DNA from 2 places in the Pseudomonas batumici genome. Region 2 is predicted to be linked to the other one. Evidence: riboswitches for the same ligand, from Rfam matches in the RefSeq annotation. Region 2 holds a riboswitch; the other holds the start of a gene.
The links. A riboswitch is a leader RNA that binds a small molecule or an ion and turns the genes downstream of it on or off. The one in region 2 is predicted to bind cobalamin.
Positions count from the first base shown of each region.

Region 1: another riboswitch for cobalamin. It lies ahead of cobW (cobalamin biosynthesis protein CobW); the one in region 2 lies ahead of cobO (cob(I)yrinic acid a,c-diamide adenosyltransferase).

Region 1 is NZ_CP144470.1:866,094-870,287, reverse strand. Features, by position in the region: gene NUH87_RS03505 (glycoside hydrolase) at 1-906, shown strand, start outside; gene NUH87_RS03500 (glycosyltransferase family 4 protein) at 916-2,208, opposite strand; cobalamin riboswitch at 2,297-2,515, shown strand; gene cobW (cobalamin biosynthesis protein CobW) at 2,610-3,677, shown strand; gene cobN (cobaltochelatase subunit CobN) at 3,681-4,194, shown strand, end outside.
Region 2 is NZ_CP144470.1:5,372,638-5,376,831, forward strand. Features, by position in the region: gene NUH87_RS24500 (VOC family protein) at 1-349, opposite strand, end outside; gene NUH87_RS24505 (HalD/BesD family halogenase) at 373-1,122, opposite strand; gene NUH87_RS24510 (hypothetical protein) at 1,475-1,648, shown strand; cobalamin riboswitch at 1,777-1,997, shown strand; gene cobO (cob(I)yrinic acid a,c-diamide adenosyltransferase) at 2,081-2,692, shown strand; gene NUH87_RS24520 (cobyrinate a,c-diamide synthase) at 2,689-4,047, shown strand; gene bluB (5,6-dimethylbenzimidazole synthase) at 4,044-4,194, shown strand, end outside.

The sequences.
Region 1 (4,194 bases), 2.3 Mb from region 2:
CAGGGCAAGAAAATCCAGGGCTTCAATGGTCGCGGTGTCTACGTCAATCCGCGCAGTGTCGAAGCCTACGCCCGGCGGCGGATCAGCGCTGTGGCGCAGGCGGGGCGCCTGAACAGCTACTTTCTCGACGTCGATGCCGCCGGCCCCGAGTTCAGCGATTACACGCCGGGACGGGAAACCAGCCAGGCGCAGGATGCCGAGGCGCGTCAACGCCGCCTGGCGTACCCGATCCAGGCCCTGGGCCTGGTCACGGGCAGTGAGGGCGGGCTGTCGTTCTATGCGCCGATCATCGCCTTCAGCCATGGCATTGCCACCCAGCCCTTTGCCTGGATGGACCCGGACATGCGCAAGAACAAGCGCTCGCGCTATTACCTGGGCGGCTACTGGCCGCCAGAGACCCCCAACCGGTATTTCAAAGCGGTACCGCTCAAGCCGGAGGTGGCGCGCTTCGTGACCTCGGCCGAATTTCGCCTGCCGCTGTACCAGATGGTGTTGCACGACAGCCTGGTCAGTACCCATCACTGGGAATACGGTTCGCTGAAGTTCTCCAGCGAGCGCAATGTCACGGCCCTGCTGCAACTGTTGTACATGGTGCCGCCGCTGTATCACCTCAACGATCAGGTGATCCCCCGCGACCTGCCGCTGATCAGTGCCTACGACAAAGTGTTCCGCCCGCTGCACGAGCGACTGTTCACCCAGGCCATGGACGACTTCCAGATCCTGTCCGGGGACCGCCTGCTGCAGCGCTCGACCTTTGCCGATGGGACCCTGATTACCGTCAACTTCTCCGTCAGGCCCAGCCGCACGCCGGAAGGCCGGCAACTGCCGCCGTTGTCGGCCCATGTCATCGTGGCCGGAGAGCCGGCGCAACTGATCGAGATTCGCCAGGTTCTCGGCGCTTCCTGAAACGCGGCCTCAGTTGGCGCGGTTCTTCGCCTCGATCCACTGGGCCATGTACTGGGTGCTCTTGTGATGGTGATGACGCAGCATCGCTCCGGTGAAATTGTCCCGGCGGTGGGCGGCCAGGTCCTGGCGGCAGGCCTGGATCCGGGCAACCAGCGCGCGGCCGTGGACCTGCCGGTCATAGCGCTCGGCCAGTAGCTTCTGGCCGTTGGCCTGGGCCTGGTTCCAGAGCACGCGGTCCTGATAGAGGCGCACGGCCGATTGGGCCAGGGCGGTGGCGCTGGTTTCGATGGCGCCGGCCCAGGGCAAGTCACCGTGCATGGCTTCGGCACCGATGGGGGTGGTGACATTCGGTGTGCCGCAGAGCATGGCGTCGACGATCTTGCCCTTGATCCCGGCGCCGAAACGCAAGGGTGCCAGGCAGATGCGCGCAGCAGCCATCACCTGCAAGGCGTCCTCGGCCCAGTTCATTACATGAAAACCCTGGGCGGGGTTGTGCAGCGCGGTGGCCTTGGGTGGGGTGTAGGCGCCATAGATATGCAGCTGGGCCGTGGGCAGCTGCTGGCGGATCAGCGGCCAGATCGTGGTCTTCATCCAGAGCACGGCATCCCAGTTCGGCGCGTGGCGAAAGTTGCCGATGCTGAGAAAGTGCGCACGCTCGTCGAAACCGCGAGGGGCCTCGGTGGGCGGGTCGACCATCAGCGGGCAGCCGTGCAGCAAGGCCGCCGGGACCTTGAACTGCTCGATAAGCAGTTGCGACTCGACCTCGGAAATCATCAGGCTCAGGTCCGAACGATAGATGGCGGCGATTTCCCGCTGGGCCAGATCGGTTTCGCTCATCTGTTCGAAGATCTGCCGCTGGTCGGGAGCGAACAGGGCGCTGAAGTCATTTGGGTCCTGATCGTCTTTCAGGCGCGCCTTGAGTTGTTGCTGGCGGGCATCGCGCAGGCTTTGCAGGTCCGAGGTTTCCAGCACGCGCAGGGCCTGGGGGCAGTGCTTCTCGACCCGCCAGCCGAATTGCTCCTCCATCATGAAGCGGTCGAACAGCACCACATCCGGTTGCAGCTCGCCGACAAAGCTGTCGAAGCTGCTGTTGTTGAGCTCGATGCGACACTCCTCGATGCCCAGGCTCGCCAGGTCGGCCTTGTGTTCGCCGATGGCGGCGGGACTGGCGAAGGTGATGCGCCAGCCGGCATCGAGAAAGCTCTCGAGAATTTGCATCATGTGTCCGCCGGCGGCCGATGAACGCGGTTCCGGCCAGACATAACCGATAACCAGGACCTGGGTGATGTCGGTGGCGTTCATGAACAGGCTTCCTTGAAACGGGCAGGGCGGGAAAGGGGCGCAATTAAACCACAGCGGCGCTTGAGATTGACCTGCCCCGACGCACTGCGTAGCCTTGCAGCCTCGAGGTTCTTCGGCATCCGGCCGAAGCTAAGAAGGGAACGCGGTATGCCGCGGCTGCCCCCGCAACTGTAAACGGTTCGATAGCCCTGCAATGCCACTGCCTCCGGGCGGGAAGGTGCAAGGCCAGGCGGGTCGAGTGCTCCCGAGACGGAGCAGCGACCGCCCGACCGTAAGCCAGGAGACCTGCCTCGTACCGTTTTTCACTACAACCGGGCGGGGTGATCCGGTGGCGAACGCATCCGCGCCCAAGGGCCGCGGTTCTCGTCCCGCATGCCCGCCACTTTGCCAAAGGGCATCCGATGAAAACACTGGCCAAGCTTCCCGTCACCATCGTCACCGGCTTTCTCGGCTCGGGAAAGACCACGCTGTTGCGCCATATGCTGGACAACGCCCAGGGCCGTCGCATCGCGGTGATCGTCAACGAGTTCGGCGAATTGGGCATCGACGGCGAGATCCTCAAGCAGTGCGCCATCGGCTGCAGCGAAGAAGAGGCCAACGGCCGCGTCTATGAACTGGCCAACGGTTGCCTCTGCTGCACCGTCCAGGAAGAGTTTTTCCCGGTGATGCGCGAGCTGGTGGCGCGCCGTGGCGACCTGGATCATATCCTCATCGAAACCTCCGGCCTGGCGTTGCCCAAGCCCCTGGTGCAAGCCTTCCAGTGGCCGGAAATCCGCAGTGCCTGCACCGTCGATGCGGTGATCACCGTGGTCGACAGCCCGGCCGTGGCCGCCGGCACCTTTGCCGCGTTCCCCGATCAGGTGGATGCCCAGCGCAAGCTCGACCCGAACCTGGACCACGAATCGCCGCTGCACGAGCTGTTCGCCGACCAACTGTCCAGCGCCGACCTGGTGATTCTCAACAAGGCCGACCTGATCAGCCCGGCAGACCTGGCCAAGGTCCGCCTGGAAGTGGCCGAGGAACTGCCGCCGGCGGTGAAGGTCATCGAGGCCAGCAGCGGTCGCCTGCCCCTGGATGTGCTGCTGGGCCTGGGCGCCGGTTCCGAGGAACACATCGACGCTCGTCACAGTCACCATGATCACCACCATGACGGCGACGATCATGACGATCACGATCACGATGCCTTCGACTCGATCTCCATCGAGCTGCCGCAGGCGGATGAAAGCCTGCTGCTGGACGCCCTGACGCAACTGGTGGTCAAGCACGGCATCCTGCGGGTCAAGGGTTTCGCCGCCATCCCGAACAAGCCGATGCGCCTGCTGGTCCAGGGCGTGGGCACGCGCTTCGACAAGCACTTCGACCGTGCCTGGCGCGCCGATGAGCCCCGTGTCACCCGCCTGGTGCTGATCGGCCAGGAGCTGGATGCCGCGCTGCTCGAATCGACCCTGCGCACCGCGCTGACCGTCTGACCCATGCACCTGCTCAGGACCCAGCCCGGCGGTTTTGTGTCGGATGACAATATTGCCGACCTGGGACAAACCCCCGCCGAGCTGGTGATCCTCTGCAGCGGCGACTCCAGTCTCGCACTGCTGGCCGAAGCGGCCGGGCAACTGCCCGAGGATTACCCGAGCCTGCGCCTGGCGAACCCGATGCAGGTGCAGAATCACGCCTCGGTCGATCTTTATGTCGACCAGGTGCTGCAACACGCCCGGGTCATCCTGCTGTCCCTGCACGGCGGGATCGGTTACTGGCGCTACGGGATCGAACGGCTGGTGCAACTGGCCGAACGGGGGGTGACCCTGATCCTGGTGCCGGGGGACGATCGTCCGGACCCGGAGCTGAGCGACCTGGGCAACGTGCCCGCGCAGGACGCCGAGCGACTTTGGCACTTTCTGCGCCAGGGCGGTCTGGGCAATGCCCTGGACCTGTATCGCTGCCTCGCCAGCCGTTGGTTGGGCCGCGACTATGCCTGGGAAGAGCCGAAGC
Region 2 (4,194 bases):
GCATCCATCCTCCTCCCTGGATTATCTTTGAACAAATGTCATCAATGTTCGATACCTCAAACGCAATGTGTGTCAGCCCTTTTGAGTTGGCATGTGCTGCCTCACGATCCCTATTGTTGAGATACTGGAATATCTCTAGGGTCGGCCCTTGATTCCCGAATCCCGGGAGTCTTAAATGCACGCCCTCAAGTTGAGCATTCTCGACTCCGGTACCGTCGGATAATTTATCTCCGGATAGAGTCCGTCGCGGGCCGACCTGTACGCAGCCGAATACGTCGCAGTAAAACTTTGCCAGTCTTTTCCAGTCTGTTGCAATAAGGTTGGTATGGCTATATTTAACTGTGTTCATGTTGTTTATCCAGGTCTTAAATGTTAGTCCCGAAAAACAAAGGTTTCGTGTTCTACATGGCGATCTCGATCTCGTGCGCGCTCCCATGTTGTGTTCAGGATGATTCGCATCACATCTTGAGTCAGAGGTTTCACTCGGTGTAGGGTGGTATCTGCTTTTAATAGATAGACGTCACCTGTCATGTGAAAATATGAGTCAATGGTGTTTTCCACCAGGAGATTCTCGACCCGTGGGTTTTTTTTATCCCAATAGGTATGAGGTACGCATTCTAGCAATCCGCCAGATTCAATGCTGGGTGCCTCAATAATCCAAATAATCGTATAGGGGTAGTCCCCCCAGTGCCATCCATGGGTATCACCGGATTTGTGCTGGCTGTTTATGATGTAGTTGTCCCACTTCCAAGGCGTAGGGATGATCTCTTCTTTTACAATATGTCCAATCAGACTCATTAAGTATTTCGAGTTATAAGCTAGCGGAATGTATTTTCCGAACTCCTCGATGTTATCCCTGCTCACATTGCTCAAGTATCGGGGGGTGTTGCCCGTCGATTCAATTAAAAAATCGCGCCGTTTGGCATGGTTTTTTAGTAGGTATTTCACATCCGCTATGATTGCGTCTCGTATGCTTTGATCTATTAGGTGGTTTATTTTTAAATACCCATCACGAGCAAATCTGTGATGTTCCCAAAAAAAATCTCTACCTTTATATGGGTCGCTGTCGAGGATTTTTATATGTGTTTCGTTAATGTTTGTGAATTCGGGCTTTAGATTCATAAAAATTTCCTTGTGTCCATTTTTGAGTGGTGAACTTTTTGTCCTGATCAGGATCCTATCTTTCTTTTGAGGGTGGATAAACAGTGGTTGGGTACTACAGTCATTCCTGGAATGAAGGAATTGAACGAGAGGTACGGCTTACTATCGCGTTGGGCGGCGCTCTTTGAGTAAGGGGTAAGCGGGGGTTAGAGTTTCAATTGCCGCGGGTATGAATAGCGATTGATCTCAAACAAGAGATTTTGCTTTGGAAACATTCTCATTGAGCTGAGTGCATAGCAGCGCGGATGGCCGCCTTGTGAGTTCTGTAGCTCGCCATTACGATGTCTTCAATTGTCATGACACAGAGGTGTCTATGAAAACGACTAAAAATGCTGCGAAAGCAGCCATGATTGCGAAGTTCACCGCTGAGGCCGTGTCTGTGGCGGCAGTGGGTATTTCTGAAAATCAGCGCCGTTTTCTCAAGGTCGGCTTGAGCCGTGGCAAGGAGCTTGAACCTACGGGCGTGCTCGCAGGTGCTCGTTCCTGACACCGGTTTCTAACGATCATCTTTGACAAAAAGCACCTTCCCAAACTCTCTGCAAACGCCCCGGCTGCTTTGGGGCGTTTGCTTTTGTAGTGGCGGCTTTAATTGACGCTCCACCCCCAACCCTCTAACCTTCGCCGATTGTTTCAGGTGCTCTGTGGCCGACGGCCGACAGGGTGAAACAGGGAAGCCGGTGAGCCCTTCGACAGGTGCGATTCCGGCGCTGCCCCCGCAACGGTAAATGAGTCAAGACCGCGCCTTGAGCCACTGTGTCCAGCCGACATGGGAAGGCGCGCGGTCCCGCGCATACGCGCTCATGAGCCCGGAGACCGGCCTGATCCATCCCACAGCGTCACGGCGGGCGATGCTGGACGGCTCCGGCCGCGTTTTTCCCTGCCCCCCGTTTGCCTTATCCAGCCCCAACGGAGAGCTGCCATGAACGAATCCCCCGATCGCGACGAACGCCACCTGGCGCGCATGCTGCGCAAAAAGGCAGTGATCGACGAGCGTATCGCCAGTGCCCCGAACGAATGCGGCCTGCTGCTGGTACTGACCGGCAACGGCAAGGGCAAGAGCAGCTCGGCCTTCGGCATGCTCGCCCGGGCCATGGGCCATGGCATGCAGTGCGGTGTGGTGCAATTTATCAAGGGCCGCAACAGCACCGGCGAGGAGCTGTTCTTCCGGCGCTTCCCCGAGCAGGTGCGCTTCCATGTGATGGGCGAAGGCTTTACCTGGGAAACCCAGGACCGCCAGCGCGATATCGCCGCCGCCGAAGCCGCCTGGGCCGTTTCCCGGGAAATGCTCCGTGATCCGGGCATCGGCCTGGTGGTGCTCGATGAGCTGAATATCGCCCTCAAGCACGGTTACCTGGACCTCGACCAGGTGTTGACCGACCTGCAAGCCCGCCCGCCGATGCAGCACGTTCTGGTCACCGGACGCGGCGCCAAGCCGGAAATGATCGAGCTGGCCGACACCGTGACCGAAATGGGCCTGCTCAAGCATGCGTTCCAGGCCGGGATCAAGGCCCAGAAGGGCATCGAGCTATGAGGCAAACCCGTCATTGCCCGGCGGTGCTGATCGCCGCGCCGGCTTCCGGCCAGGGCAAGACCACGGTGACCGCGGCCCTGGCGCGCCTGCACCGCAACCAGGGACGCAAGGTCCGGGTGTTCAAGTGCGGCCCGGATTTTCTCGACCCGATGATTCACGAGCGCGCCAGCGGTGCGCCGGTCTATCAGCTGGATTTGTGGATGGTCGGCGCCGAGGAAAGTCGCCGCCTGCTCTGGGAGGCGGCGGGTGAGGCCGACCTGATCCTGATCGAAGGGGTCATGGGGCTGTTCGACGGTACGCCGTCCAGCGCCGACCTGGCTCGGCATTTCGGCGTGCCGGTGCTCGGGGTGATCGACGGCACGGCCATGGCCCAGACCTTCGGCGCCCTGGCCCTGGGGCTGGCGCGTTACCAGCCGGACCTGCCGTTCGCCGGGGTGCTGGCCAACCGCGTCGGCACCCAGCGTCATGCGCAATTGCTCGAAGGCAGCCTGACCGAAGGCCTGCGCTGGTACGGCGCGCTCTCCCGGGAGACCGGGATCGAGTTGCCGAGCCGCCATCTCGGCCTGGTACAGGCCAGTGAATTGAATGACCTGGACCGGCGCCTGGACGCCGCCGCCGAGGCTCTGGCCGGCAGTTGCGAGGTTGCGCTGCCGCCGCCGGTGGCCTTTGAGGCGCCTGAACCGGTCGCCGTCGAACCGCTGCTGGCCGGCGTGCGCATCGCCGTGGCCCGTGACGAGGCCTTTGCCTTCACCTATGGCGCCAGCCTGGATCTGTTGCGGGAGATGGGCGCCGAGTTGCGGTTTTTCTCACCGATTCACGATCGGCACTTGCCCGAGGCGGACAGCCTTTACCTGCCCGGTGGTTATCCGGAGCTGCATCACCTGGCCTTGGGGCAGAACGCGCCGATGCTGGCGGCGATCCGTGCCCATCATCAGGCCGGAAAACCCTTGCTCGCCGAGTGCGGCGGCATGCTCTATCTGCTCGATGCGTTGACCGATGTCGAAGGGCAGCGCGCCGATCTGCTGGGCCTGCTGCCGGGCGAGGCGGTGATGCAGAAGCGCCTGGCGGCCCTGGCCTTGCAGGCGGTGACCTTGCCGGAAGGACTGTTGCGCGGTCACACCTATCACCATTCGCTGACCACCACGGCGCTGGAACCGATTGCCCGGGGCCTGAGCCCCAATGGCGGGCGCGGCGCCGAGGTGGTGTATCGCCAGGGGCGGATGACCGCCTCTTACGTGCATTTTTATTTTCCGTCGAATCCGCGGGCGATCGCCGCGCTTCTGGCACCTGATATCCACCCTGCCAAGGCCGGCGCACTCTCGGAGAGCGCGGACTTGCCCGCGCAGAGGCCATGACCGACAACGCTTTTACCCCTGAAGAACGTGCGGCGGTCTACCGCGTCATTGGCGAGCGCCGCGATATGCGCCACTTTGCCGGTGGCAGCGTAGCCCCCGAATTGCTCTCGCGCCTGCTGGAAGCGGCGCACCAGGCGCCCAGCGTCG